4 regions of the Streptomyces sp. SudanB5_2050 genome follow, and region 2 is predicted to be linked to each of the others. Evidence: riboswitches for the same ligand, from Rfam matches in the RefSeq annotation. Region 2 holds a riboswitch; each other region holds the start of a gene.
The links. A riboswitch is a leader RNA that binds a small molecule or an ion and turns the genes downstream of it on or off. The one in region 2 is predicted to bind cobalamin.

Region 1 (7,234 bases), 1.4 Mb from region 2:
ACGGTGCGCGGGTGTCCGACCGCCCGGACCTCGTCGAGGAGGGCCGGCACGGTGGGCTGCACCGCGGACTCCAGGTGCCGCACGAGCAGCGGGGCCTCGCCGTGGTCGGCGACGGCGGCGGCGGTGTCGACCCACAGCCAGGTGGCCTCCCGGCGGGTGAGGACCTCGTGGGCGTCCTCGGGGTCGGCGCCGTCGTGCTCGGCCAGCCACAGGAGCGCGTACGGGCGCAGCGTCGGCTCGTCGACGACGGCGCGGACGTCGGGCTCGGCGGGGGCGCCGACGACCCGCAGCGCGTCGAAGGCGAGGCCGCGCAGCAGGGCGTCCTCGCCGCGGGCGGCGGCGATCAGCTCGGCGACGGCGCTGCCGACGGGGCGGGCGGCGAGCCAGGCGCGGTACTCGGCACGGGCGGCGTTGGGGCGGAGCCGGGCGCAGCCGCGGAGCATGTCCTCCGCCGACTGCTCGATGTTGCCGGCGGGGCTCTGCGCGGCGACGCAGATCTGCTCCAGCTTGACCCAGACCGCCCAGCTGCCCAGCGGGGTGAGCGTGGCGTGCCCGTCGCCGCAGGTGAGCGCGCCGACGGAGGCGAGGGCGTGCAGGGCCCAGTCGAGGAGCGGGGCGAGCGGGGTGTCGGCGGTGGTGTCCGGGGCCGGGGCCGCGGCCTCGGGGGTCTGCGGGGTGCCGGGCTCCAGGCGGGGGCCGTAGGGGACCTCGCAGCGCTCGGTGCGCAGCTCGGTGACGCGCTGCTCCAGCAGGTCCAGGAGCTGCGCCACGGGCACGGGTCCGGCGGACAGCTGGAGGAACGAGAGCAACTGGGGCATCGCGGAGACGACCTCGGCGACCGCCGCGGGCTCCTGTCCGGCGGGCTCGGGGTGGGCGAGCGACCAGGCGTCGAAGAGGGCGACCCAGCCGCGCAGCACGGCGCTGTCGTCCCGGTTCCAGGCGCGCAGTCGCCAGCCGGGGCGGGCGCTGTCGCCGTGCACCTCGATCAGTCCGGCGAGGCGGGCGGTGTCCCAGTCGGCGCGGACCTCGGCCGCGGTCAGGCCCAGCTCCCGGGCGGCGCGGTCGGCGGTCGCGTCGGAGAGGGTGGCCTTGCCGTCGGCGGTCGCGCTGCCGCGGCCGAGGGCGGCGTCGGCCCAGCGGGCGACGCGGGCCGCGTCGGCCAGGCCGGCGCGCGCCATTCTGGCCAGCTCCGACCGGGCGGGCGTGCCCTCCGGGGGGCGTGGCGCGGCGCGGCGCGGACGCCGCTGGGTGATCGCTTGCGGGGCGGCGGCCAGGGGTCGCGGGCGGACGAGTCGGAGCCTGGAGTCGCGCGGGATACGGGACGTCACGGGTGCAGTCTTCCGGTTGACGGTCCGAAAACCCAAACGGAATGCGGTGAGCCCTGTCCGGGACCGGGGACACACCGGTCCAGAACCCCTTCCGGGCGGGGATCAAGCCACCCGTACAGCACTAAACGGAACCGGTACGGTGCGCGGCTGCCACCCGTTCGGCGGGGCCGCGTACGCGCCCGGTGCGGGGCGGCGGGCCGAGGGCGGGCCGCGCGGTCCGGCGGAGGCGGCGCGAGGGCTTCGGGGTCAGACCAGCGGGGTCATGAAGCGGCGCAGCGTCTCCTCGTAGTCGTCGGGGTCGGCGTTCCACATCGCGCCGTGCGGTGCGCTCCTGACCGTGTGCAGCGCGACCAGGCGCGGGTGGGTGTCGGCAAGGCGGCGGGAGAGGCGCCAGGGGGAGACCGCGTCGTCGGGGCCGTGGAAGATCAGGGTCGGGACGGCCGGGCGGTACAGGCCGGCGGTTCCCGCGTCGTGGTCGGCGTGCAGGCCGGCGCGGCCCTGGGCGGCGCGGACGGCGAGCGGCAGGAGTGCGCCCGGGGTGCGGCGGGCGGCGGCCAGGGCGCGCAGGGTGGTCTCCCAGCTGAGGACCGGGGAGTCCAGGACGAGCCCCGCGATGCGCTCGCGCACGCCGGAGAGCGCGGCGGTGCGCAGGGCCATGGTGGCGCCGGTGGACCAGCCGAGCAGGACGACCTGGCGGGCGCCGTGGTCCACGGCGTAGCGGACGGCCGCGTCGAGATCGCGCCACTCGGTCTCGCCGAAGTGGTGCAGGCCGTCCGGCGAGGGCGGGGCGCCGACGTCGCCGCGGTAGGCCAGGGCGAGCACCGGGACGCTGCGGCGGTGCAGGGGCGCGATGAGGTTGAGGGCGTGTTCGCGGGTGGCGGCCAGGCCGTGCACGGCGATGACCCAGGTCGGGCGGGAGCCGGGCAGGAACCAGGCCGGGAGGGGGCCGAGTTCGCCGGGGACCTCGACGTCGGCGAAGTCGAGGTCCAGGGCGGTGCCCGGGTTGCCGACGTAGAGGTTCGGGGTGAACCAGGCCCGGTCGCCGGCGCCGAGGGTGCCGTGGGTGACGCGTTCGAGTCGGCGTACGACGGTGTCGGCGCCGTGGTCGGCGGTGCCGAGGACCGGGCCGACGACCGCGTGGGAGCCGTCGCCGGCCAGGCCGTAGCGGCCCGGTCGCAGCGCGGCCAGGTCCCGGGTGAGGGTGATCTGTCCGGCGGCCGTGCCGTGCACGGTGAGCCTCGGCTCGGTGGGCAGGGGCCGTCCGGGCGGCGCCTTGAGCGCGGCGTCGCTGGCGAGCCGTCCGGCGGCGACGCTCGCCGCCCCTGCGGCCAGGGCTGCGGTGACGGCGGCGGCCGTCGCGGGGAGGATGCGCACGCCTTTCAGTTTCCCGGGGGGCTCCGGAGTAAGCCACCGGGACGGCGGGCGGACGGGCCCGTTCGGATCAACGGGCCCGAGGCGGGGGCGGGGGCGCGGGCCGTGCGGCGCGGGTCAGGGGCGCTGGCCGTACCCGCCCAGGCGTTCGGCCACCTCGGCCAGCTGCTCCCCGGTCAGCAGCGACGGTGACCGGCCGGGCACCGAGGAGGCCGTCAGCCACAGCCGGCACATCCACTCCAGCTGGGCGGTGCGGTCGTACGCCTGGTCGAGGCAGGCACCGTAGGTCAGGGTGCCGTGGTTCTGGAGGAGGCAGCCGGTGCGGCCGGCGAGGGCGTCGAGCACGTGGCGGGCCAGTTCCTCCGTGCCGTAGGCCGCGTAGGGGGCGACGCGCACGGGGCCGCCGAGCGCCGCGGTCATGTAGTGGACCGGGGGCAGCTCGGGGACGAGCAGCGAGACGGCCGTGGCGTGCACGGCGTGGGTGTGGACGACGGCACGGGCGTCGGTGGCCCGGTAGACGGCGAGGTGCATGGGCAGCTCGCTGGTCGGGACCAGCGTGCCGAGCACCTGCCGGCCGTCGAGGTCGACGCCGGTGACGTCCTCGGGGGCCAGACGGTCGTAGGGCACACCCGAAGGGGTGACGAGCACCGTGTCGCCGACCCGGACCGAGACGTTGCCGGAGGTGCCGACCACCAGCCCGTCCGTCACCGTCCGCCGGGCCGTGGCGACGAGCGCCTCCCAGGCCGCCCTCCGCTCCCGTTCCTCTTCCGGTTCCGCTTGCTCCGCCGCCCGTCCGGCCCGCGAATACGTCACAGTCACCGTCTCCTCCCCGCCCGCTCCGGGCCCGTTCCGACCGCCGCCGACCGGCGTCGCGGCGATCCTGCCAGGGACGTCTCCGGAGAGCATCGGAGCGCACACGGGGAGGGAGGCGGCGGCCCCGGTTCCGGTCACCGCGACGCCCTGCCCAGTTCATCTTCCGTTCACCATGGTTACCTACGTTCGTCCAGCCAATGACCTCGAACGATTGCCTGGGTAAATGGAAAGCTTCTCGCTGATCCTCGCGATTGTGGTGGTGACCGCTCTCGCGTTCGATTTCACGAACGGTTTCCACGACACCGCCAACGCGATGGCAACGACCATTTCGACCGGTGCGCTCAAGCCCAAGGTGGCGGTGGCGATGTCCGCCGTCCTCAACCTTGTCGGCGCCTTCCTCTCCGTGGAGGTCGCCAACACGATCTCCAAGGGTCTCGTGGACGAGACCGGCATCCGTCCCGAGGTCATCTTCGCCGCCCTGGTCGGCGCGATCCTCTGGAACCTGCTGACCTGGCTGGTCGGACTCCCGTCCAGCTCCTCGCACGCCCTCATGGGCGGCCTGATCGGTGCCGCGATCGCCTCGGCGGGCGTCGGCGCGGTCCACGGCGACGTGCTCGTCACCAAGGTGCTCCTCCCGGCGATCGCCGCCCCGCTGGTCGCGGGCATCGCGGCGATGCTCGGCGCGCGCCTGACGTACCGGCTCGGCCGCAAGGCCGACGGCAAGGCCGCCGCGAAGGGCTACCGCGCCGGGCAGATCGCCTCCGCCGGTCTGGTCTCGCTGGCCCACGGCACCAACGACGCCCAGAAGACGATGGGCATCATCACCCTCGCCCTGGTCGCCGGCGGCGCGCTCGCCCCCGACTCCGACCCGCCCATGTGGGTCATCCTCTCCGCGGGCATCGCCATCGCGCTCGGCACCTACCTCGGCGGCTGGCGCATCATCCGCACCATGGGCAAGGGCCTGACCGACCTCCAGCCGCAGCAGGGCTTCGCCGCCCAGACCAGCGCCGCGACGGTCATCCTGGCCTCCTCGCACCTCGGCTTCTCCCTGTCCACCACGCACTCGGTCTCCGGCGCCGTGATGGGCGCGGGCCTCGGCCGCAAGGGCGGCGTGGTCCGCTGGTCCACGGCCACCCGGATGTTCGTCGCCTGGGGCCTGACCCTGCCGGCCGCGGCCCTGGTCGCCGCGATCGCCGAGTGGGTCTGCGGTCTGGGTGACTGGGGCACCGCCCTGGTCGCGGTCTTCCTGGTCGTCTCCAGCGCCGCCATCTGGAAGATCTCCCGGCGCGAGGTCGTCGACCACACCAACGTCGTCGACGACGAGCCGGAGGCGGCCGGCGTGGTGACCCAGGCGATGGCCGCCGTGACCCCGCCCCCGGCGGGCGTGACCGGGGAGCCGGCGGCCGCCGTCGCGTCCTCGGCGTCCGAGCCCAAGGCCCCCTCGGCCACCACCACCGTCTGAACCCGCGCCCCGGGTACGAAGGAAACGAACCTCCATGAGCATCGACTGGGCAGCTCTCGGCTCCGTCTTCGGAGTCAGCCTCGTGGCCACCGTGGTCCTGGTGGGCCTGTTCACCCTCGGCATCGCCGGCCTCTCCCGCCAGGAGCGGGCCGCCGCCGAGGGCGGCTCCGCCGGCCTCGCGGTCACCGGCGCGTACGCGTGCTTCGCGGCCTGCGCGGCGGCGGTGGCGTACGGCATCTATCTGATCGTCGCCTAGCCGGCGGACCGGCGCGGCGCACGTCGTGGTGCGGGGGCGCCGGACGGACCTCGGGGTCCGTCCGGCGCCCCGCCCTTTTCGCCCACCCCGCACTACTCCCCCGCGCCCGCGCACGCCTTCCGTGTGTGGGCCTTCGCACACTCCCCCCTCGCAGGTCAACGGCAAGTTGACGGGTGTTCGCGGGGCGTGGTGGACTGCCGGAGCCAATGCGGCGGCTGGAGAGGAAGCCCGGTGTGAATCCGGCGCGGTCCCGCCACTGTGACCGGGGAGTGATCCCCGGGAGCCAGGAACTCTCACCGCCGTGCTCTTCGAACCAGGGCGCGGACACCCTGAGTGAGGACCTATCGCCATGCGCGGCTGCCGTTCCAGGCTCACCAGCGACACCCTTCGCCTTCCCCTCCCCACGGCCGGTTGAGCCGTGCGCGCCGAACGCGTCTTCGCGTACGGCGCCGCCGCCGGCCTCCTCGGTGACCTCCTCCTCGGCGACCCGCGCCGCGGACACCCGGTCGCCGCGTTCGGCCGTGCCGCCGGTGCCGTGGAACGGGTGCTGTGGCGCGACCACCGCGGGTGGGGCGCGCTGCACACCGCCGTGTGCGCCGGTGGCGCCGCCGCCCTCGGGCTGGCCGCCTCCCGTGCCGTACGCCGCTCCCCCGCCGCCTCGGTCGCGCTGACCGCCGCCGCCACCTGGTCGGTCGTCGGCGGCACCTCGCTCGCCCGTGAGGCGGGTGCCATCGGCCGTGCCCTGGAGGCCGGTGACGTGGAGGCGGCCCGTGCGCGGCTGCCGCACCTGTGCGGGCGGGACCCGCAGGCGCTGGACGCCGACGGGATCGCCCGGGCCGTCGTGGAGTCCGTCGCCGAGAACACCTCGGACGCGGTGGTGGGCGCCCTGGTGTGGGGCGCCGTGGCCGGAGTTCCGGGGCTGGCCGGCTTCCGGGCCGTGAACACCCTGGACGCGATGGTCGGCCACAGGTCGCCCCGGTACCGCCGCTACGGCTGGGCCTCGGCCCGGCTCGACGACCTCGCGGGCTGGCCGGGCGCCCGGCTGACCGCCCTCCTGGCCGTCGTGGCCGGCGGCGGCCCCCGGGGTGCCGCGCGGGCCTGGCGCGCCGACGCCGGACGGCACCCGAGCCCCAACGCCGGGCCCGTGGAGGCGTCGTTCGCGGGCGCCCTCGGGGTGCGGCTGGGCGGAACGCTCTCCTACGGCGGCCGGGTGGAGCACCGGCCGGTCCTCAACGGGGCGGCGGGACGCGCCGTCCGGGCCGGCCGCGGCGACATCGAGCGGGCCGTCCGGCTCTCCCGGCGCGTGGGCTGGCTGGCGCTGGGCGTGTGCGCGGGCACGCGGATGCTCGCGCGCGGCATCGTCAGGAAGGGACGTACGTCATGAGCGGTGGCCTCCTCGTCGCCGGCACCACCTCCGACGCCGGCAAGAGCGTCGTCACCGCCGGGATCTGCCGCTGGCTGGTGCGGCAGGGCGTGAAGGTGGCGCCGTTCAAGGCGCAGAACATGTCCCTCAACTCGTTCGTGACGCGCGAGGGCGCCGAGATCGGGCGGGCGCAGGCCATGCAGGCCCAGGCGTGCCGCGTGGAGCCGACCGCGCAGATGAACCCGGTGCTGCTGAAGCCGGGCGGTGAGCGCAGCAGCCAGGTCGTGCTGCTGGGCAAGCCGGTCGGCGAGATGAGCGCCCGCGGCTACCACGGCGGCCGGCAGCAGCAGTTGCTCGGCACCGTGCTGGACTGTCTGGCCGAGCTTCGGGGCACGTATGACGCGGTGATCTGCGAGGGGGCGGGCAGTCCGGCCGAGATCAACCTGCGCCGGACCGACATCGTGAACATGGGGATCGCCCGGGGCGCCGGGCTCCCCGTCCTCGTCGTCGGCGACATCGACCGCGGCGGCGTCTTCGCCTCCTTCTTCGGCACGGTGGCGCTGCTGGCGCCCGAGGACCAGGCGCTGGTCGCCGGGTTCCTCGTCAACAAGTTCCGGGGCGACGTGTCGCTGCTGGAGCCG
Region 2 (7,234 bases):
CGCGAGGAACGCGCCCGGGTCGCCCGCATCTCGGTCGAGCACGCCGACGGGGTGCCGGTCATCGTCGGCATCGGAGCCCTGCGCACCCGCCAGGTGCTCCAGGCCGCCGAGGACGCCCAGAACGCCGGCGCCGCCGGGGTGTTGCTGGCACCGGTGTCCTACCAACCGCTGACCGACGACGACGTCTTCGGCCTGTTCGAAGAGGTCACCGCCAACCTGTCGATCCCCCTGGTGATCTACGACAACCCCGGCACCACCCACTTCGCCTTCACCGACGAGCTGTACGCGCGCCTGGCCCGGCTGCCGCGGGTGGCGTCCCTCAAGATCCCCCCGCTTCCCGCCGACCCCGCCCGGGCCCGGGCCCGTGTCGAGCACCTGCGTCGGCTCCTGCCCGCCGCGGTGACGATCGGCACCAGTGGCGACGCGGCCGCCGCCCGGGGTCTGAACGCCGGATGCGACGCCTGGTACTCCGTGATCGGCGGCACCTTCCCCGAGCCGGCCCTCGCGCTCACCCGCGCCGCCCAGGCCGGCATGCACCGGCAGGCCCTCGAGGAGTCCCGGCGTCTTGAGCCCTTGTGGGACCTGTTCGCCCGGCACGGCTCCCTGCGGGTCGTCGCCGCGGCCGCCGCGCACCTAGGTCTGACGGCCCGGCGCAACCTCCCCCTGCCGCTGCGCGGCCTGAACGCCGAGGAACGCGCGCGTCTCGTCACGGTCGTCGAGCAGCTCCGGCTCCACACCTGACGGTTTTCGCGGGGTGCTCGGGGTGCTGGCCCCTCCGGGCCGGACGCGCGCGAGCGACCGGCGCGATCCTCAGGGCGCGGGCGCGGTCAGGTACCGCTGGATCGTCGGTGCCAGCCATGCGACGATCTCCTCCCGTGCCAGCCCCACCGCCGGCGGCAACCGCAGTACGTACCGGGTGAGCGCCAGCCCCAGCAGCTGTGAAGCCATGAGTGCCGCCCGCGTCGGGACCTGCTCGGGGTCGGGGCACACCTGCTGGGCGACCGGCAGCAGCTGATCGCGCAGGATGCCCTGCATGCGCTCCGCCCCGGCCTGGTTGGTCGCACCGACCCGCAGCAGGGCGGTGAGCACCTCGTTGTCCTCCCACAGGTCGAGGAAGTGCTCGACGAGGATCCGTCCCGCGTCGGGCCGGCGGTCCGCCCCGCTCACGTCCGGCAGGCGGAGGTCGATGGCGACGGCCGCCGCGAACAGGCCCTCCTTGTTCCGGAAGTACCGCATCACCATCGACGGGTCGATGTGCGCGTCCTTGGCAATGGCGCGGATGGTGGCTCGCTCGTAGCCGTCCGCCGCGAAGCGCTCGCGGGCCGCCGCGAGGATCGCGCCGCGGGTGGCGTCGGAGCGTCGGGGGGCGCTGGAGCCGGAAACCGTGGAGGTGCTGTCGCTGCCGTTCACGGGAACGAGCGTAGGCCAACGAGCGTAGGTCAACAACTGTTCGCCAACATGTGTGTGCCAACGGTTGTTGACGTCGGCTGCGGCGTCTCGGTATCTTCGTCAACAAGCGTTGGTCAACGCGTGTTGGTCAACAGCTGTTGGTCAACGAGCGATGGCAAGCACACATCGGGCAAGCACGCGTCGGCAAGGACGCGTCGGCAACAGGAGGCCCCATGAACGGCACCGCCGGCACCGCCACCCACCGCACCGTGATCGTCGTAGGCTCCGGCCCCACCGGCCTCCTCCTCGCCGGTGACCTCGCCACGGCCGGCGTCGCCGTGACCCTCGTCGAGAAGCGCCCGCGCGGCATCAGCAACCTCTCCCGAGCCTTCGGGGTGCACGCCCGCACCCTGGAGCAGCTCGACGCCCGCGGCCTCGCCGACGAACTCCTCACCACCGGCGACACCCTCACCGGCCTGCGCCTCTTCCGTCACCTCTCCCTCGATCTGAGCACGCTGCCCTCGCGCTTCCCCTTCCTGCTCGTCACCCCGCAGTACGAGGTCGAGCGGCTCCTGGAGCGGCGGGCCCGGGACGCCGGGGTCGAGTTCGCGTACGAGAGCGAGGTCGTGGGGCTGCGGCAGGACGACGAGGGCGTCGACCTCGATCTGCGCGGCGCGGACGGGACGGTCGTCACACGCCGGGCGGCCTATGTCGTCGGCGCCGACGGTCACCGCAGCGCCGTGCGGGAGGCCATCGGCCTGGACTTCCCCGGTGTCTCCGTCATCAAGTCGCTGATCCTGGCCGACGTCCGACTCGCACGGAAGCCCGAGGGGGTCCTCACCGTCGACGGGCGTGGCGACACCTTCGCGATGATCGCCTCCTTCGGCGACGGCTGGTACCGGGTCATGGGCTGGAACCGCCGCAACGAGGTCTCCGACGACGCCCCGCTCGACCTGGACGAGGTCAGGGAGATCACCCGCCGTGCCCTGGGCACCGACTACGGCATGCACGACGCTCGCTGGCTCTCCCGTTTCCACAGTGACGAACGCCAGGCACCGCGCTACCGGGTCGGACGGGTCTTCCTCGCCGGCGACGCCGCGCACATCCACTCCCCGGCCGGTGGGCAGGGCATGAACACCGGCCTCCAGGACGCCGCCAACCTGAGCTGGAAGCTCGCCGCCGTCGTCCAGGGGCGGGCGGCCGAACGGCTCCTCGACAGCTACGAGTCCGAACGCCACCCGGTCGGCCGGGCCGTGCTGCGCAGCAGTGGGGGACTGGTCCGGCTGGCCCGTGCGCGCAACCCCCTGCTGCGCGCCGTACGCACCCTGGTCGCCGCGTTCGTCGACCTGGTCCCGCCCGTCCGGCGCAAGGCCCTGGGGCAGCTCACCGGGATCGGTTACGCCTACCCCGCCCCTCGCGGCGCCCACCGCCTCACCGGCACCCGCGTCCCCGACGTCGCCCTGCGGGACGGCCGGCTCCACGAGGCGCTGCGCGGCGGCCGGTTCGTGCTCATCACACCCTGCGCCTACGAGGGTCCCGGTGCCCATGACGGCCGGCTGACCGTGGGGCGCTGGGCGGGTGACCGCCGGACGACCGTCCTGGTACGGCCCGACGGATACGTGGCCTGGGCGGCGGAGAGGGCGGACACGGCGGACATCGACGAGGCGGTGGTCCGGGCGCTGACCGGACGTACCGCGGCTCGCCGCGGCACCCCGTCACGATCGTGGTGATGCGAGGTCACCTGTGCCGTTCCGGCGCTCCGTCGGCCTCGGGCACCCGGCCGAGCGCCGGCCGCAGGAGCGGTGCGTGGCGGGCCAGGAAGTCCCACAGCTGGTCGGCGACCGGCCCGTGCGGCCGGTCGCGCCGGCGAGCCGCCGACAGTTCCTCGACCACACCGGGGAAGTGCCGTCCGGCGATGGACAGCAGGGTTCCGTCACGCAACTCGCTCTCGATCAGGAACCGCGGGAGGTGCCCCCACGCCATGCCGTGCAGGATCAGCTCCTTCTTCATCAGGTGGTCCGGCACGGAACTCCGGGGCGCGCCCTCGACCAGGAAATGGCCCTGCTCGGCCGGGTGCCGCGCCGAATCCCGGACCACGCACTGGGTGAAGGCCTGCATCCGCTGCGGTGTGATGTCGGTGTCCGCGGGGAAGGGCAGGAAACCGGGCGCCACGACGGGGACCAGCGCGACGCGGCCGAGATCGATCCACTCCATCCGCACGTCGCTCTTGGGAACCCGGTGCACGATCAGGTCGGCTTCGTCCTCCAGCAGCCGCTCCCAGGGGCCGGTGACCGTCTCGAACTGCAGGTGCAGCCGAGTCTGCGGGCGCGGCGCGAAAAAACGGCTCAGCAGCTCCAGCACCGGTGGAAGCGGGCACAGGTCGCCGAGCACCACGCGCAGTTCGGCCTCCTCGCCCATCGCCAACTGCGCGGCGTAGGTCCGCAGTTCCTCGGCCTCGTGCAGCAGCAGGCGGACCTTGCGGTGGAAGGCCCGCCCCGCCTCGGTGAGCCCGACCCGGTAGCCCGAGCGGTCCAGCAGGACCAGCCCCAGCTGGCGCTCCAGCTTGGCGACGGCCGCGAAGACGGAGGGGTGCGAGCGGTGCAGCCGCTCGGCGGCCGCCTGGAAACCGCCGTGGACCACAACGGCGTTGAAGCACTGCAACTCATGGAGCGTGAAGTTCGACATCGTCCGCAGAAGCTACAAGGTTCTTCCGATCTTTGTAATGGAACCCTGCGAGCGCCGTTCCTAGGCTGAGCGCACAAGCCGCTGGATCACGGGAGACGACATGACTTCTCAGACCCCCACCGCCATCACCACCGGCGACGGCGTCCGCATCGCCTACCGCTTCGACGGTGACGAGACCAAGCCGGTGCTGCTGCTCTCGAACTCCATCGGCACCGACCTCCACATGTGGGACGGTCAGGTGCCGGCGCTGACCGAGCACTTCCGTCTGCTGCGCTACGACGCCCGCGGCCACGGCGCGTCCGACGTCCCGAACGGCCCGTACTCCCTGGACCGGCTGGGGCGCGACGTGGTGGAGCTGCTGGACGCCCTGGGCCTGGAGCGGGTGCACGTGCTCGGCCTGTCGCTGGGGGGAATCGTCGCGCAGTGGCTGGGGATACACGTCCCGGAGCGCGTGGACCGCCTGGTGCTCTCCAACACCGCCGCGCACCTCGGCCCGGCGCGTCAGTGGGACCGGCCGATCGCCGAACTGCTCGAAGCACCCGACATGCGGGCCACCGCGGAGAAATTCCTGCACAACTGGTTCCCGGCCCGCATGCTGCGGGGCGACGACGAGATCGTCGAGGGCTTCCGCCGCACCCTGCTCGCCACGCGGCGCGAGGGCGTGGCCGGAAGCTGGGCCGCGGTGCGCGACTACGACCTGCGCCGCACCGCCGCACTCATCCTCAGCCCGACCCTGGTCATCGCGGGCGAGCACGACACCGTCACGTCCGCCGACCACGGCAGGGAACTCGCCGCCACCGTCCCCGGCGCTCGCCTCACCGTCCTGCCCACGGTGCACATGGCCAACGTAGAAGCCCAGGCGGAGTTCCTGGACGCCGTGGTGGCGTTCCTCACGCAACGGTCGGGCTCCGAGCACGCGATGGGATGATGGCCGACGACAAAGGCGACGGCGGAACGAGGAAGCCGGTGTGAATCCGGCGCGGTCCCGCCACTGTGATCGGCGAGCGAGTCCCGACAGGTCACTGCCCGGCAGCGGGTGGGAAGACCGGGACGAGCATCGACCCGAGAGCCAGGAGACTCACGCGGTCGCCTCCTCGACGGACCACCGGGGCGGATCTCCCCGGAGAGAGGGACGGCACCCCATGCACGCAACGCCGACCGGACGAACGGCGGACTGCGCGACGACCGGAACGCCGACGGACGACGCGACGACGGGAACGCCGACGGACGACGCGACGACCGGAACGCAGGCGGACCCCGTGCCGTGCCGCATCGTCGTGTGCCGCGACTGCTGCTGCGGCAGCCCCAAGGTGACCGGAGTCGACCACGCGGCCCAGATCGAACGCCTGCGCACGGCGGCGCCGGTCCGCGTCTCCGACTGCCTGGACGTCTGCGACCACGCCAACGTCGTCGTCGTGCAGCCTTCCGCCGAGCACCGCGCCGCGGGTGCCCGCCCCGTCTGGCTCGGACTGGTCAACGACCCGGACGCGACCGAGGACATCACCGCCTGGGTACGCGCCGGCGGACCGGGGGCGGCACCGTTGCCGGACATCCTCGACCTGTACTCCATCGCACCACCGAGGCGGCGCCGGGTCCCCTGACCGCACGGATGAAGCCTCGGGACGGCCGGACGGGGAGCAGTCGCACGTCAGTTGACCGCGACCGTGCCCAGGAAGCGGATGTGCGGCCGGTCGTCGGGGCCGGGACGGGTGACCTCGGCGCGCACGCCGTAGACGTCGGCGATCAGGGACTCGGTGAGCGTGTCGCCCGGGGGACCGGCGGCGACCACCCGGCCCTGCCGGAGCACGACGACCTGGTCGCAGTACATGGCCGCCAGGTTCAGGTCGTGCAGGGCGACGACGCTGGTGACGGGCAGCTCGGCGATGAGGTTCAGCAGTTCGAGCTGGTGCTGGACGTCCAGGTGGTTGGTGGGTTCGTCCAGCAGCAGCTCGCGTGGCTCCTGGGCCAGGGCGCGGGCGATCTGCACGCGTTGGCGCTCGCCACCGGAGAGCGTGTGCCAGAACCGGTCCGCGCGATCGGTGAGACCGGTGCGCTTCAACGCCGTGCGCACGGCGTCCTCGTCGGCGTCGCCGGCGGACGCCCATGCGCGTCGGTGCGGGATGCGCCCGAGGCGTACGACGTCGAGAACGGTCAGCTCGACGAGGGTGTCGGCATGCTGCTCGACGACGGCCACGCGCCGGGCCACGGCACGGCGTCCCCAGTCGCCGAGGGGACGCCCGTCGAGGGTGACGACGCCGGACGCGGGGGCGAGGACGCCGGACAGCAGCCGCAGCAGCGTCGACTTCCCCGAGCCGTTGGGGCCGAGCAGGCCGGTCACGGAGCCGGGCCGTGGGGCGAGGCTGACGCCGTCGAGGATCAGCCGGCCGTCGAAGGCCCGGCTCACACGGTCGGCGACGAGGGTGGGCCGCCCGGTGTGCGAGGCGCCGTCGGGTGCCTGGGCCGCGGCTGCCGGTCCGGGGCGCGGCGGCCGGGCACCGTCGTCGCGCCGCGCCGTACGGGACTTCATCGCACCCTCCTCGTGCGGTACAGGACCAGGACGAACGCCGGCACCCCGACCAGCGAGGTCACCACTCCCACCGGCACCTCCTGGGGGTCGAGCACGGTACGGGCCAGGGTGTCGGCCCAGACGAGGAACACCGCGCCGGCGAGCGCGGTGACCGGCAGCAGCCGGGCGTGCCCCGGGCCGACGAGGGCGCGCGCGGCGTGCGGAAGCACCAGACCGACGAAGCCGATCGCGCCCGCCGAGCTGACCAGCGCGGCGGTCAGCAGCGCGGTGACGCACAGCAGCACCAGCCGGGTCCGGGCCACCGAGACCCCGAGCGCCGCCGCGGCGTCCTGGCCGAAGGCGAACGCGTCCAGGGTGCGGGCGTGGGCCAGGCACACCACGAGGGCGAGCGCCAGGACGGCCGTGCACAGTCCCACCTCGGTCCAACCGGCCCCGCTGAGCGAGCCGAGCAGCCAGAACAGCACGCCCCGGGTGGTCTCCGCGTCGGCCGCCGTCGTGACGACGAACGACGTCAGGGCGGAGAACAGCTGCATCGCCGCCACTCCGGAGAGCACCACGCGGTCCGTCGTCCCGCCGAGCGTATGGCTGAGGAGTAGCACCAGCGCGAACGAGCCCAGGGCACCCACGAAGGCG
Region 3 (7,234 bases), 5.3 Mb from region 2:
TGTCGGCCCTGGACGCCGACCTCCAGTCGGCCGGCGGTGCGGGACGACCGGACGGCGAGGAGCGGCCGGACTCCTGAACGGAACGCGGGTGCGCGTGGCGGGCGTGGTGTCAGCCCGCCTCCCGCTCCGGTAACTCCGCGTCCCGGGCCGCCAGTTTGCGCAGCATCTCCAGAACCCGGTCGCGGGACTCGTCCGCCGCGTCGATGGCCTCCATGCACTGCCAGTACGTGGCCTCGTCGTCAGCGGCGCAGGCGACGCCGACGAGGGCGATGCCGGTCTCGCCGAGCAGCGTCCCCAGGCGCATCAGGGCCTGGCGCGCGTCGCCCAGCTCCGTCAGCTGGGCGGCGCGCAGCTCGCCCGGCGCCAGCTCCGGGGTGGTCAGCACCCCGCAGCCGCGGCCTGCCAGCTCGGTCAGCCCGATCGCCTCGCCGCGCAACTCGGGTGGTCCGGAGACCGCCAGCCGACTGCCGATCGCCTGGGCCAGGGCCTGCACCTGCCACACCTCGGTCAGGATGTCCGGCACCTCGCCGCCGGCCGCCAGGGCACGCCCACTCGTCACGATGAGCCGCACAGCGTCCATGCGCTGCCCCCGTCTGTGTCCGACGCGCACCCGGCGCGTCCGCCCGAACTCCGCTGTCCACTACCCAGAGTGAAGGCGTGTGGGACGAAAAGCTAGAGGAAGGCGGAAATCTTCGGACAACAAATTGGATTCCGTCCCGCGATCGACTGCGGAGAGTGATAACGGAGTTGACTGCTCCGTCCGCGCTGCTCCGTCCGCACCGCTGCGTCCGCTCAGTCCTCCGGCTCGCCCGGGACGGGGAACCTGAGTTCGTTCCGCTCGATCTTGGCCTCCAGCGCGGACAGCGGGTCGACGTCCAGCACCTCGCAGAACTGGAGCAGGTACGCCAGGACGTCGGCGACCTCGTCCCGCACGCGGTGGGCGGTGTCCGGGTCGGTCATGACGCGGGCCGACTGCTCGGGCGTCAGCCACTGGAAGATCTCGACGAGTTCGGCGGCCTCCACGCTGAGCGCGGCGGCCAGGTTCTTCGGGGTGTGGTACGGCTGCCACCGCCGCGCGGCGGCGAACTCGGCCAGTCTGCGCTGCAGGGCCGCGAGGTCCTGGGGATGATCGGTCACGGCTCCAGGTCTACCACCGTGACGCCGTCGGTCCCGGCCGCCCAGGAGGCGTCGGGGACGGCCGCGACGAGGCGGACGTGCCCGCGCCCGCACATCCGGGCGGCGATCCGCAGCAGCTCCGCCCGCTGCCACGGGTCCAGGCCGCGGTCGAAGCCGTCGGCGAGGACGGTGAGCGTCTGCAGGGCGGCGGGCACCTCGCCGGCCGGGTCCACCTCCAGCACACCGGGTCCGGTGAACAGCACCAGCGCGAGGGCGAGGTACCGCAGTTCGCCGTCGCCGAGGCGGGAGAGGCCGGTGCGCACGCCGTCGCCCCGGTCGAGCAGGGCGCGGACCGCACCGCCGACGGCCGGCTCGGCCAGGACGTCCGCGACGGGGCCCGCGCAGCCGACGCGCACCGCCGCGACGAACTGGGCGTGCCGCCGGCCGCACTCGGCGCGGGTGCGCCACAGCACGTCGGCGAGGTTGTCACAGCCGCCGAGCAGGCGGCCGGACCCGGTGGGCACGGGCTCCCGCATCCGGCCGGGCCGCGGATCGCAGGCGAAGACGGAGCGCAGGGCGACCACCATCTGCTCGGCCGCGGCCAGCACCCGGCGCTGGCCGTCCGTCTTGCCGGCCACCCTGAGCGGCAGCAAAGGGGTGCCGAGCCGGTCGTCCGGCAGCGGGGCGCGGGTCACGGGTGCCGTCCCGGCGGTGTGCCAGGCCGCCTGCACGGCACGGCGGCCCGGATCGCGCAGGGCCGTCTCCAGCAGCACGATCCCGTCGGCCGTCAGCCGCTCGCCCACGATGCGCAGCTCGGGCTCCGCCTGCACGGCGACGTCCAGACGGACCGGACCGGCCGCACCGTCGGCCGTGCAGCCGATGCGGAAGCCGCGTCGGCGCTGGGCGTCCGGCCGGGCCCGCTCGGGCACACAGGCGACCGGATCGGGGAACACGACGCCGAGTTCGGCGCCGCCGCCGAGTCGGGCCAGCGCGTCGTAGGCCCGGAGCGCGGTGGTCTTGCCGCAGCCGCTGGGGCCGGCGAGCACGGTGAGCGGCCCGAGCGGCAGCACGGCGCGCCGGTGCCCGGCGAAGGCGGACAGCCGCAGCTCGGTGATCCGGGGACGGTCCGGGTGCGGGGTGACGGACGCCGTCGCCGCAGGTGAGGCTGCCATGAGCGGACCGTAGAACTCCGCCGACCGCGGAACCGTTTTGCCCGGACGGCGTTCCTACGATCGGGGGACGCGCCCGTCAGGACCGGGCGGGCGCGTCACACTCCGGGGACCTCCGCCGCGCTCTCCATCAGGCCGTTCACCTCGGTCCCGGCCGGGGTCAGCAGGAACACGTTGCGGTCCACCCGGTGCATGCCGCTCGCCAGTCCGAAGACGACGCCGGTGCTGAAGTCCAGGACCCGTTTGGCGACTTCGCCCTCCGCGCTGGTCAGGTCCAGCAGGACCGGAATGCCCGCCATCAGGGTCTCGGCGACCTCGCGGGCGTCCGCGAAGACGTTGACCCGCAGGACGACGAACCGGCGGCGGGTCTCCGTCACCGCCTCCGGCAGCGCCCGGTGCCCGACCGAGGACGGCCAGGCGTCGCGCCCGCGCAACGGAACGACCTGGGCGAGCCCCTCCCACTGTTCATCGGTGACGTCGTGGCTGTTCACCGGCTCCCCCGAAATCCACTCGCCTTCATTGCGTGCACCAGCCAATTCTTACGCCAAGTCACCCGTTCGGCCCAACACCGACACGGTTCGCGACGCTCCGTGTCCGGTGGTTGCCACGCCTTGGGCCGGGCTCTGCGGCGCCGGTGAGGGAGCCACCCACGGCCCCCGGGCGCGCCGGTGACCTCCCCGGAGGCCGGAAAGCTCCGGAGGTCACCGGCGGCGGGCGGTGTCTCAGGCGGCGCGGTCCTGGCGGCTGGCGAGCGCCCAGATGACGAAGACGTCGATCGCCATCATGATCACGGACCAGACGGGCGAGTACGGCAGGAACAGGAACTGGGCGATCAGACTGAGCGAGGCGAGGAAGATACCCGCGAAGCGCGCCCAGGCCATGTCCCTGAGCAGGCCGATCCCGGTGACGAGGACCAGTGCGCCCAGGATCACGTGGACGACGCCCCAGCCCGTCAGGCTCATCTCGTAGACGTAGCTGCCGACGCGGGCGTACACGTCGTCCTCGGCGATGGCCGCGATGCCCTGGAGGACGGCGAGGGCGCCGTTCAGCACCAGCAGGACGCCGGCGAAGACGACGCCGCCGGTCACCCAACCGCTGGACCGGTCCGCCGTCCGCGGTGCGCCGGTGCCGTGCGTCGGCCTGCCGGGAGAAGGTGCGGCGTGCTGGCTCATGAGCGGAGTCCTTTCCTCGTGTCCCCCGTACGGGCCTGCGCCCCTCGGCACCGCGCGGCACCGACAGGTCATTCGAGCCTGCGGCCACCGGCACCGCCCGGCCATGCGGGTCCGCCGAACGGGTGAATCCGGAAGCGGCCGCGCCGCGCCGTCCGGTCGCCGGGACGGACGCCGTGCGCGTGCGGGGCCCGGACGGCTCGCGTTTACTGACCGCACATGCCAACGCTCGCCACCGACCGGGTGCCGCGGGTGCGGTGGACGGAGGAGGGCCCGTGACGACGCAGCCCGCGCCGGCCAACGCGGTGCCGGGCCGGGCCGAGCAGTCCCTGCGGCACACCCTGCTCAGCCCCGGCTATCTGCGGCTGTTGCTGCTGTGCGTGCTGCTGGGCGTGCCCATCGCGCTGGCCTGCTTCTTCTTCGTCGGGCTGCAGCACGAGCTGCAGCACTGGGTGTGGACGGCACTGCCCGAGGCGGTGGGGTACGACGATCCGCCCTGGTGGTGGCCGCTGCCCGCGCTGGTGCTGGCCGGCCTGATCCTGGCGCCGATCGTGACCCGGATGCCGGGCGGCGGCGGCCATCTGCCGGTGAACGGGCTGGGCGGCGCGCCCGTCGGCCCCCGCGCGCTGCCCGGCGCCGTCCTGGCCGCGCTGGCCACGCTGCCCCTGGGGGTGGTCCTGGGACCGGAGGCGCCGCTGATGGCCGTGGGCAGCGGGCTGGCCCTGCTGGCGGTGCGGCGGGCCGGCGCGGCCGCGGACCCCAGGGCCGGCGCGGTCCTCGCCACGGCCGGCTCCACCGCCGCGATCTCCACCATCCTCGGCGGTCCCGTCGTCGCGGCCGTCCTGCTCATCGAGGGCGCCGGTCTCGGCGGCGCCCAACTCGTCGCCCTGCTGCTGCCCTGTCTGCTGGCCAGCGCGACGGGCGCCCTGGTCTTCACCGGCTTCGGCCAGTGGACCGGGCTGAAGATCGGCGCCCTGGCCCTGCGGGACGTACCGCCGAGCGCCGCCCCGGACGCCGGGGACTTCCTGTGGGGCGTGCCCACGGCGGCCCTGATCGCGGTGCTGGTCACCCTCGCCCGCGGGCTGGGCCGGCGCACGGTCTCCTGGACGCGGGAGCGCACGACCGTCCGCACCGTGGTCTGCGCCGCGGCGGTCGGCGTCTGCATCGCCGCGTACGCCCTGATCACCGGCCGTTCCCCGGCCGAGGCGGCGCTGTCCGGGCAGGCGACGCTCGCCCAGCTCGCCGCGCATCCGCACGCCTGGTCGGTGGGCGCGCTGGTGGCGCTGGTGGCCTGCAAGGGGCTGGCCTGGGGCATCGCGCTGGGCAGCCTGCGCGGCGGCCCGATTTTCCCGGCGGTGCTGCTGGGCACGGCGACGGCGCTGGCCTGCTCCGGCCTGCCCGGCTTCGGCGTGACCCCGGCGCTCGCCCTCGGCATCTCCGCCGCCGCGGCCGCGGTGACGGGGCTGCCGCTGGCCAGCGCCGTGCTGTCGGTGCTGCTGGTGGGCGGCGACGCGCACGACCAGATGCCGTTGATCGTCACCGGGTCGGTGGTGGCGTTCATCGTCGCCCAGGTGGCGCGCCGGACCGAACCCCGGGCGGACGGGGAGCCGGGCGCGGGCACGGAGGGCGGGGCGCCGGCCGGGACGGCGCGGTGAGGGGGCGGCGGACCGAGCGGCCCGCGGCGCGGCCCCGGGGTGTGCGGGGCGGGTGGCCCGCGGTGCGGTCCCGGGTGGTGCGGGGCGGGTGGCCGGCGGTGCGGCCCTGGGTGGTGCGGGCCGGGGCCGCGGCGGGCGTGGTCGTGGCCTATTTCCTCCTCCCCCTCGATCACCTGGGCCCGCAACGCCCCGTGCTGAGCTGGCTGTTGTTCGCCCTGATCCTGACCGTGGTGGCGGTGCTGCTGCTCCGGCAGATCCGGCACGTGCTGGTCGACCGGCCGGACTCCCGGCCCGGGATGGTCCTGTCCCTGCTGATCGTCCTGTCCGTGCACGTCTTCTCGGCCACCTACTACGCCCTCGCCAAGCAGCCGGGCGAGTTCACCGGTCTGCACACCCGCGTCGACGCCCTGTACTTCACCGTCGTCACCCTGGCGACCGTCGGGTACGGCGACATCACCCCGCGGGGTCAGTCGGCGCGGATCATCACCGTCCTGCAGATCGCCTACAGCTTCGTGTTCCTGACCGCCGCCGCGACCGCGCTGACCCAGCGGATGCGCGACATGGTGGTCCGTCGCACGGACCGGGACCGGGGCCGGGACCGGGCCGGGTGACGGGCCGCTCGGCGCGTCGGCCGGCCCGGAGGCCCGCTTGTCACCGGCCGGGCGGGACCACTACCGTCGTCACGCCTTGGTGAACGGGAAATCCGGTGCGATGCCGGTGCGGCCCTCGCCACTGTGAATCGGGAAGTCCGGCTCCGGCCCTCGCGGGCAGCCACTGGATCGCTTGCGATCCGGGAAGGCGGGGCACGGGCGGTGGTACCCGTAAGCCAGGAGACCGGCCAAGGCGCGTCGTCCATCCACGAGGTGCTGGAGAGGGTCTGCCGAGTCATGCACATAGCCGAGGGCTTTCTGCCACCGGCGCACGCGATCGCCTGGGGTGCCGCGTCCGCGCCGTTCGTCGTCCACGGAGTACGGTCACTCACCCGTGAGGTCAGGGAGCACCCGGAGAGCACGCTGCTCCTCGGCGCCTCCGGGGCCTTCACGTTCGTCCTGTCGGCCCTGAAACTGCCGTCCGTCACCGGCAGTTGCTCGCATCCCACCGGCACCGGTCTGGGCGCGATCCTCTTCCGGCCGCCGGTCATGGCGGTGCTGGGCACCATCACCCTGCTCTTCCAGGCGCTGTTGCTCGCCCACGGCGGACTGACCACGCTCGGCGCCAACGTCTTCTCGATGGCGGTCGTCGGCCCCTGGGCCGGGTACGGCGCCTACCGGCTGCTGCGCCGCTACGACGTGCCGCTGATGGTCACCGTGTTCTGCGGGGCGTTCGTCGCCGACCTGTCCACGTACTGCGTCACCAGTGTGCAGCTGGCGCTGGCCTTCCCCGACCCGGGCAGCGGGTTCCTGGGGGCGCTCGGCAAGTTCGGGTCGGTCTTCGCCGTCACCCAGATCCCGCTCGCGGTGAGCGAGGGCCTGCTCACGGTGATCGTGATGCGGCTGCTGGTGCAGTCCAGCAAGGGCGAACTGACCCGGCTGGGCGTGCTGCCGGCGAAGTCCGGGACCGCCGGGGCCAAGGAGCGGGCGGTGGCCCGGTGAGCCGCAACGCGAAGATCAACGCCCTGCTGCTGCTCGCCGTGGCCGCGCTCGCGGTGCTGCCACTGGTGCTGGGGCTCGGCGACCACAAGGAGGAGCCGTTCGCCGGGGCCGACGCGGAGGCGGAGCGGACGATCACCGAGATCGAGCCGGACTACGAGCCGTGGTTCTCGCCGCTGTACGAACCGCCCTCCGGGGAGGTCGAGTCGGCGCTGTTCGCGCTCCAGGCCGCGATCGGCGCGGGCGTGCTGGCGTACTACTTCGGGCTGCGCCGGGGACGCCGGCAGGGCGAGGAGCGGGCGGCGGCCGCGCGGGACACCCCCGAAGGGGACTGAGTGCTGCCGATCGACGCGGCGGCGCACAGCAGTCGCTGGCGCCGCCGGCATCCCGTGGACAAGGCCGTGCTCGGGTTCGGGCTGACCGTGCTGGCGATCTCGCTGCCGCCCTGGCCGGGTGCGGCGCTGGTGCTGGTGACGGCGCTCGCCGTGCTGCTGGGACCGGCCGGTGTGCCCGGGCGCGGACTGTGGCGGGCGTAC
Region 4 (7,234 bases), 1.9 Mb from region 2:
GAGGACGGTTCGACCAGGCCGACCAGCGCGGAGAGCAGGGTGGACTTCCCGGCGCCGTTGCGGCCCATCAGGGCGACCGTCTCGCCCGGGGAGACGGTCAGGTCGACGCCGCGCAGGGCCTGGACGCGGTCGCGGCGCACGGCGAGGGAACGGACCCGCGCGGCGTGCGGGGCCGGGGCGGCGGCCGTCCGCGCCCGCTTCCCGCGCCGCCACCAGCGCTCGGCGGGGGGCCGGAGCGCGGGGGGCGCCGGCAGCGCGGCGGCGGGGGGCTTGCGGTCCGGGATCTCCCGGCCGGCCAGCCGGTCCCGCAGCGGGGCCGCGCGGCGGCGGGCGTCCCGGACCGTCAGCGGCAGCGGGGACCAGCCCGCCAGCCTGCCCAGGTCCACCACCGGCGGGTACACCGGGGACACGGCCATCACTTCCGCCGGGGGGCCGAGCAGCGGCCGGGCGCCGGGGGAGGGGAGCAGGACGACCTGGTCGGCGTACTGGATGACCCGTTCCAGGCGGTGCTCGGCCATCAGGACCGTGGTACCGAGGTCGTGGACCAGGCGCTGGAGGACGGCCAGGACCTCCTCGGCGGCGGCCGGGTCGAGGGCGGAGGTCGGCTCGTCGAGGACCAGGACGTCCGGGTGCGGGGTGAGGACCGAGCCGATGGCGACCCGCTGTTGCTGGCCGCCGGAGAGCGTGGCGAGGGGACGGGAGCGCAGCTCGGACAGGCCCAGCAGGTCGAGGGTCTCCTCGACGCGGCGGCGCATCACGTCCGGGGCCAGGCCCAATGACTCCATGCCGTAGGCGAGTTCGTCCTCGACGGTGTCCGTCACGAAGTGGGAGAGCGGGTCCTGGCCGACCGTGCCGACGACGTCGGCGAGTTCCCGCGGCTTGTGGGTGCGGGTGTCGCGGCCCGCGACCGTGACCCGGCCGCTCAGGGTGCCGCCGGTGAAGTGCGGCACGAGGCCGCTGACCGCGCCGAGCACGGTGGACTTGCCGACCCCGGACGGGCCCGCCAGCAGGACGAGTTCGCCCTCGGGGACCTCGAAGTCGATGCCGCGGACGGTGGGTTCGGCCGCACCGTCGTACGTGACCGACACCTCCTCGAAACGGATCACGACGGCTCCTTGGCGGGCTTGGTGGCGGGCTTGGTGGCGGGTGCGGGTGCGGGTGCGGGTGCGCGTGCGGCTGCGGGCTCGGGTGCGGGGGTGACGAACGCCGGGAGCAGGCCGACGAGTACGGCGGCCGCCGGCCACAGGGGGAGGGACGGCGCGACCAGCGGGACCACGCCGGGGTGCAGGGCGGCCGGGTCGCGGGCGGCGGCGAGGAACAGCAGCGCCGCGACCGCCGCGCCGGAGGCGGTGACCAGCCAGGCCCGGGCGTCCCAGCGGTCCGGGCGGTAGCGGGTGCGGACGGTTCGGCGACCGCCGAGCCACAGTCCGGCGAGGGCGGCGGCGACCCCGATCAGGAGCACCGGGACGCCGTACGTCCCGCCCGCGGCGGTCAGCAGCCCGTACGTCCCCGCGCACACGCCGAGCAGGCCGGTGAGGGTGAGCGCGGCGGTGGTACGGCGTACGGCGGCCGGGACCCGCGCGGTACGGCCGTAACCGCGGGCGTCCATCGCGGCGGCGAGGGCGACGGAGCGCTCCAGCGCGCCCTCCAGGACCGGGAGCCCGACCTGGAGCAGGCCCCTCACGCCCCTGTCCGGGCGGCCCCTGAGACGGCGGGCGGCACGCAGGCGCTGGACGTCGGCGATGAGGTTCGGCGCGAAGGTGAGGGCGACGACGACCGCGACACCCATCTCGTACAGGGCGCCGGGGAGGGACTTGAGGAGGCGGGTGGGGTTGGCGAGGGCGTTGGCGGCGCCTACGCAGATGAGCAGGGTGGCGAGCTTCATCGCGTCGTACAGGGCGAAGGTGAGGCCCTCGGCGGTGACCCGGCCGCCGAGGCGGATGCCCTGCGCCCAGTCGGGGAGGGGGACTTCGGGGAGGGTGAGGAGGGTGTGGGTGCCGGGGATGGGGGAGCCGAGGACCGTGGTGAACAGGAGGCGGATGAGGAGGACCGCGAGGGCGAGCTTGACGAAGGCGCCGTAGGAGCGGGACCAGGGGGCGTGGGGGCGGCGGGCGACGACCACGTAGGCGGAGACGGCGATGAGGAGGGCGAGCAGAAGGGGGTTGGTGGTGCGGGTGGCGGCGGTGCCGAGGGCCAGCGCCCACAGCCACCAGGCGCCGGGGTGGAGGGCCCCGAGGCGCTGATCGCGCGGGGGGACCCCCCTCACCCTCGTGACACGGTTCCTCGCAGGGTCAGTCGGTCGCATTCCTGCGCCGCCTCGCCTGCCAGGTCGCCGCTCCGGCCAGGGCCGCCACGACGGCGATCCCCGCGTAGAGGCCGACCGACGGGCCGTCGTCGTCGTTCGCGTCGCCGGCGGCGGGCCGCTGCGTCGGGGTGGCCGTCGGGTCCTGCTCCGCCACCTGCTCCCCGCACCCCGACTCCGGGTATCCCGCGATCGCGCAGAGCAGGGCGCTGTTGTCGTAGCGCAGCGGGTCCGCCACCGCGGCCAGGGCGTCGGCCGTCGTCGCGTCGGGGGAGACCTGGGCGCAGGCCGTGCGCGCGGCCGGCGGGGTCTCGCCGGACGGGGCGTCGGACGCCGTGCCGAAGTCGAGGACCAGGGCGACGCGCTTGGTGCCCTCCTTCGCCGGTGTCTTCGCGCAGATCGACGCGAAGTCCGCCGTGCCGCGGGGCCGGGCCGCGTCCTGGGAGTCGGCGCTCACCGCGAAGCGGAAGCCCTGGACGTCGCCGTCGGAGGGGCGGGCGAGGGACGGGCCCTGGGTGGCATAGACCCATGTGTCGCCGTCGCGGTCCCAGAAGGACCAGTAGCGGTAGCCGGCGGCCTGCGCCTGGCCGGCGGTCCCGATCAGCACGAACGCGGCCAGGACGAGGAGTACGACGCGGCGGGTCACGGCTGCTGCTTCTTGGTGCGGCCGCTGAGCAGGAAGCCGATGCCGATGCCGAAGACCAGGCAGACGCCGACGAACCACCAGACGCCGAAGCCGGAGTCGCCGTCCTCCTGCTGGTCGTTCTGGTCCTTCTGGTCCTTCCCGTCCTCGTCGCTCGCGGTCGCGGAGTCCTCGGCCGACACCCCCTGCGGGGCCGGCCCGGTCGCGTTCAGCGCCGCCACCAGGTCCGTGCCGCCGAAGTCGCGCGGGTCGGTGCCCGTGGCGTGCGCGGCGAGGATCAGCTGGGCGTAGGCGGCCGGGCCGCTCTCCCCGGCCCACTTCGCGGCGTTCTTCTCCAGCCAGGCCAGCGGCTTCGCCGCCTTGTCCTTGCCGCCCTGCGCGGCGAGCGCGACGACCGCGTCGGCGGTGTTGCCGTAGTCGGGCTGCTCGGCGGAGCCGCCGAGGGCGGACGTGAGGTGCCCGTCCTTCGCGAGGGCGCCGGCGAGGTAGGCGGCGCCGTTCGCGGCGGCCTGCTCGCGGGTGGGCTCGTCCGAGGCCGTGCAGGTGGCGTCGGCGGTCTTCTCGCCGGCCTCGGCGACCAGGCCCTTGCCGAGCGCGCCGAGCACGCCCGCCGCGGTCGCGTCCGCGTTGGCGACCGGCTTGCCGTCCTGGTCCGGGTACCCGAAGGCGCCGCCGTCCCCGGCGCAGGGCAGGGCGGCCGCCAGCAGGGCGTCGTACGGGGACTTGCCGCCCTTCTTCACGGTGCCCGGGTCGGTCTCGGTGGCGGCGAGGGCGCCGATGACGACGGAGGTGGAGTTGGCCTCGCTGGGGCTGCCGGGGGTGTAGCCCCAGCCGCCGTCCGCGTTCTGCACGGACTTCAGCCAGCCGAGGGCCTCCTCGACGGCGTCGCCGTGCCCGCCGACGGCCCACAGCGCCTGGACGGCGGCGGCCGTGCTGTTGGTGTCGACCATGGTCTTGGCGTCGCACGCCTTGGCCGGGTCGGCGCGGAAGGGGGCGAAGGCGCCGTTGTCGCACTGCTGGTCGGTGAGCCACTTCACGGCCGACGACGAGGGGATCACGCCCGCCGTGTCCTGCGCGAGCAGCGCGAGGGACTGCCGCCAGACGCCGTCGTACTGGGGATCGGCGGACCCGTACAGGCCGTCGGTGCCGCCGGACTTGCCGGACGGGGCGGACGACGACGTGGACGGCGACGGGTCGGCGGCGACCGCGGGCGCGGCGGCGGCGCCGATCACGGCTATGGCGGCCAGAGCCGCGGCGCTGCTGCGACGGCGGACGTTCATGAGCGGCGGGTGCCTTTCCCTGCGCGGGGTCGGGCAGCACGGGCACTCCCGGGCGGCTCGGCCCCGTATGCCTCGACGGTGCCCGTGCGCCGGCGGGTGCCGGGCACGTGAGCCGGTCACGTCCGCGCGGGGCAGTCCGGCTCACCACCCGGAGCGTCCAGGGGCTCGGCGAGTGGCTCACGGTTGCGGGTCAGCGCCGGAATTGCACCGGCTTCCCCCCGTACGGGTGTGATGACGACGCGGCCACTTTACCCGGAGGCAACCGGCCCGGAACCGTGCGCCCGCTCACGCTCCCCGCCGCCCGCCGCGACGGGCTCCCCGGCCCCCGTCACGTCGATCAGCCGGCACACCGTCTCGATGTCCACCCCCACCTGCGCGATCGACGCGCGGCCGGACAGCCAGGCGATCAGGGTCGAGTGCCAGGTGTGCTCGATGACCCGGACCGCCGACAACTGCGCGGCCGTCGGGTTCTCCGGACCGCCCACGGCGTCCAGGATGATCGCCGTGGTCCGGCGCGAGACCTGGTCGACCTCCGGGGAGACGCTGCGGTCGGCGAAGGTCAGGGCGCGCGCCATCGCCTCGGCCAGTCGCGGCTCGCGTTGCAGCGCGCCGAAGGCCCGCATCAGGGTCCGCGCCACCCGGTCCGCGGCCGTCTCGCCACCCGGCGGGTTCCTGCGCAGCGTCGCGTGCAACTGCTCCAACTGGTCCTGCATGGTGGCCACCAGCAGGTGCACCTTGGACGGGAAGTAGCGGTAGAGCGTGCCGAGGGCGACCTGCGAGGACTCCGCGACCTCCCGCATCTGCACCGCCTCGAAACCGCCCCGGCAGGCGAGCCGGGCGGTCGCGTGCAGGATGCGGCGGCGCCGCTCGCGCTGCCGTTCGGTCAGGGGCGGGGCGGCGGAACGGTGCCCCGGAGGGGGCGCGACCGCTTCCGGATTGTCCACCTCGGTCACCTTCTCCCCGTCGTCCGGCCCGGCAGGGTGTCCGGCACCCGGGCGGGCCGTGGCGTGAATCACCTGATCCACTCGTCACAGCGTCCCTACCTGCCGGTAGATTCGGAGCCTCTGAACGATCAAGTCTGAAACTTGTTCTAGATTAACGTCCCGGCATAGGGTCGCGGGACAGTGCAGTGAGAAGGGGGCCCAGGGTGACCGCTGAGGCCAGTCGGACGGGTCCCCGTCCGGAGCCCGCCGCCGACGGCTTGCGACCGCTCCGCATCGCGCTCCTCACCTACAAGGGGAACCCGTTCTGCGGCGGCCAGGGCGTCTACGTCCGCCACCTCTCCCGCGAACTGGCCCGCCTCGGCCACCGGGTCGAGGTGATCGGCTCCCAGCCCTACCCCGTGCTCGACGACGGCCCGGACCACGGCCTCGGCGACCGGCTCTCCCTCACCGAGCTGCCCAGCCTCGACCTCTACCGCCAGCCCGACCCCTTCCGCACCCCGAAGCGCGACGAGTACCGCGACTGGATCGACGCGCTGGAGGTCGGCACCATGTGGACCGGCGGCTTCCCCGAGCCGCTGACCTTCTCCCTGCGGGCCCGCCGCCACCTGCGCGCCCGCCGCGGCGACTTCGACGTCGTCCACGACAACCAGACACTGGGGTACGGGCTGCTCGGCGACGTGGGCGCGCCCCTCGTCACCACCATCCACCACCCCATCACCGTCGACCGGCAGCTCGAACTCGACGCCGCCGACGGCTGGAAGCGCCGGTACTCGGTGCGCCGCTGGTACGCCTTCACCCGCATGCAGAAGCGCGTCGCCCGCCGCCTGCCGTCCGTGCTCACCGTCTCCGGCACCTCCCGCCAGGAGATCGTCGACCACCTCGGCGTACGCGGCGACCGCGTCCACGTCGTCCACATCGGCGCCGACACCGACCTGTTCTCGCCCGACCCGTCGGTGCCGAAGGTGCCGGGCCGGATCGTGACCACGTCCAGCGCGGACGTGCCCCTCAAGGGCCTGGTCTTCCTCGTCGAGGCGCTCGCCAAGGTGCGCACCGAGCAGCCCGCCGCCCACCTCGTCGTCGTCGGCAAGCGGCCCGCCGAGGGACCGGTCGCCCAGGCGATCGAGCGGTACGGCCTCGAAGGCGCCGTCGACTTCGTCAAGGGCATCACCGACGCCGAACTGGTCGACCTGGTGCGCTCGGCCGAGGTCGCCTGCGTGCCCTCCCTGTACGAGGGGTTCTCGCTGCCCGCCGCCGAGGCCATGGCGACCGGCACGGCGCTCCTCGCCACCACCGGCGGTGCCGTCCCGGAGGTCGCCGGACCCGACGGCGAGACCTGCCTCGCGGTGCCGCCGGGCGACGCGGGCGCCCTGGCCGCCGGACTGAACCGGCTGCTCGGCGACCGCGAACTGCGGGCCCGGCTCGGCACGGCCGGACGCGCCCGCGTCCTGCGGCACTTCACCTGGGCCCGCGCCGCCGAGGGCACGGCAGCCCGCTACCGCGAGGCCATCGGCCCCTCGGCCACCGCCCCCGGGGCCACCCCCGCCGCGGCCCCGACCGGCGACCGCGGCGCCCACCGCGACACCAGTGACACCGGCGTCTACCCCGAAAGCAGGGCCACGTGCTGACCGTCGACTTCTCCCGGTTCCCGCTCGCCCCCGGCGACCGCGTCCTGGACCTCGGCTGCGGCGCCGGCCGGCACGCCTTCGAGTGCTACCGGCGCGGCGCCCGGGTCGTCGCCCTGGACCAGAACGCCGAGGAGATCCGCGAGGTCGCCAAGTGGTTCGCGGCGATGGAGGAGGCCGGCGAGGCCCCGGCCGGCGCCACCGCCACCGCGATGGAGGGCGACGCCCTCGCCCTGCCCTTCCCGGACGAGTCCTTCGACGTCGTCATCATCTCCGAGGTGATGGAGCACATCCACGACGACAAGGGCGTCCTCGCCGAGATGGTCCGCGTCCTCAAGCCCGGCGGACGCATCGCGATCACCGTGCCCCGCTACGGCCCCGAGAAGGTCTGCTGGACCCTCTCCGACGCCTACCACGAGGTCGAGGGCGGCCACATCCGCATC

Region 1: linked by a shared signal. The riboswitch ahead of ACFZP7_RS08775 (cobalamin biosynthesis protein) and the one ahead of ACFZP7_RS02200 (hypothetical protein) in region 2 are both predicted to bind cobalamin.
Region 3: linked by a shared signal. The riboswitch ahead of ACFZP7_RS26225 (energy-coupling factor ABC transporter permease) and the one ahead of ACFZP7_RS02200 (hypothetical protein) in region 2 are both predicted to bind cobalamin.
Region 4: linked by a shared signal. The riboswitch ahead of ACFZP7_RS11145 (prenyltransferase/squalene oxidase repeat-containing protein) and the one ahead of ACFZP7_RS02200 (hypothetical protein) in region 2 are both predicted to bind cobalamin.

Annotation. Positions count from the first base shown of each region.
Region 1 covers NZ_OZ186760.1:1,958,108-1,965,341, forward strand. Annotated here, with positions in the region: gene ACFZP7_RS08750 (hypothetical protein) at 1-1,328, opposite strand, end outside; gene ACFZP7_RS08755 (S9 family peptidase) at 1,575-2,702, opposite strand; gene ACFZP7_RS08760 (class II aldolase/adducin family protein) at 2,817-3,512, opposite strand; gene ACFZP7_RS08765 (inorganic phosphate transporter) at 3,736-4,974, shown strand; gene ACFZP7_RS08770 (hypothetical protein) at 5,009-5,230, shown strand; cobalamin riboswitch at 5,403-5,544, shown strand; gene ACFZP7_RS08775 (cobalamin biosynthesis protein) at 5,649-6,614, shown strand; gene ACFZP7_RS08780 (cobyric acid synthase) at 6,611-7,234, shown strand, end outside.
Region 2 covers NZ_OZ186760.1:582,848-590,081, reverse strand. Annotated here, with positions in the region: gene ACFZP7_RS02225 (dihydrodipicolinate synthase family protein) at 1-741, shown strand, start outside; gene ACFZP7_RS02220 (TetR family transcriptional regulator) at 811-1,410, opposite strand; gene ACFZP7_RS02215 (FAD-dependent monooxygenase) at 1,623-3,119, shown strand; gene ACFZP7_RS02210 (LysR family transcriptional regulator) at 3,127-4,074, opposite strand; gene pcaD (3-oxoadipate enol-lactonase) at 4,175-5,002, shown strand; cobalamin riboswitch at 5,028-5,154, shown strand; gene ACFZP7_RS02200 (hypothetical protein) at 5,217-5,675, shown strand; gene ACFZP7_RS02195 (ABC transporter ATP-binding protein) at 5,723-6,601, opposite strand; gene ACFZP7_RS02190 (FecCD family ABC transporter permease) at 6,598-7,234, opposite strand, start outside.
Region 3 covers NZ_OZ186760.1:5,876,162-5,883,395, reverse strand. Annotated here, with positions in the region: gene ACFZP7_RS26265 (hypothetical protein) at 1-77, shown strand, start outside; gene ACFZP7_RS26260 (DUF6099 family protein) at 110-580, opposite strand; gene ACFZP7_RS26255 (nucleotide pyrophosphohydrolase) at 793-1,137, opposite strand; gene ACFZP7_RS26250 (AAA family ATPase) at 1,134-2,288, opposite strand; gene ACFZP7_RS26245 (cell division protein SepF) at 2,384-2,776, opposite strand; gene ACFZP7_RS26240 (hypothetical protein) at 3,008-3,457, opposite strand; gene ACFZP7_RS26235 (chloride channel protein) at 3,730-5,109, shown strand; gene ACFZP7_RS26230 (potassium channel family protein) at 5,208-5,720, shown strand; cobalamin riboswitch at 5,781-5,967, shown strand; gene ACFZP7_RS26225 (energy-coupling factor ABC transporter permease) at 5,997-6,701, shown strand; gene ACFZP7_RS26220 (energy-coupling factor ABC transporter substrate-binding protein) at 6,698-7,033, shown strand; gene cbiQ (cobalt ECF transporter T component CbiQ) at 7,034-7,234, shown strand, end outside.
Region 4 covers NZ_OZ186760.1:2,486,806-2,494,039, reverse strand. Annotated here, with positions in the region: gene ACFZP7_RS11160 (ABC transporter ATP-binding protein) at 1-1,106, opposite strand, end outside; gene ACFZP7_RS11155 (energy-coupling factor transporter transmembrane component T) at 1,103-2,305, opposite strand; gene ACFZP7_RS11150 (SCO2322 family protein) at 2,292-2,948, opposite strand; gene ACFZP7_RS11145 (prenyltransferase/squalene oxidase repeat-containing protein) at 2,945-4,225, opposite strand; cobalamin riboswitch at 4,333-4,483, opposite strand; gene ACFZP7_RS11140 (TetR family transcriptional regulator) at 4,474-5,178, opposite strand; gene ACFZP7_RS11135 (glycosyltransferase family 4 protein) at 5,373-6,794, shown strand; gene ACFZP7_RS11130 (class I SAM-dependent methyltransferase) at 6,788-7,234, shown strand, end outside.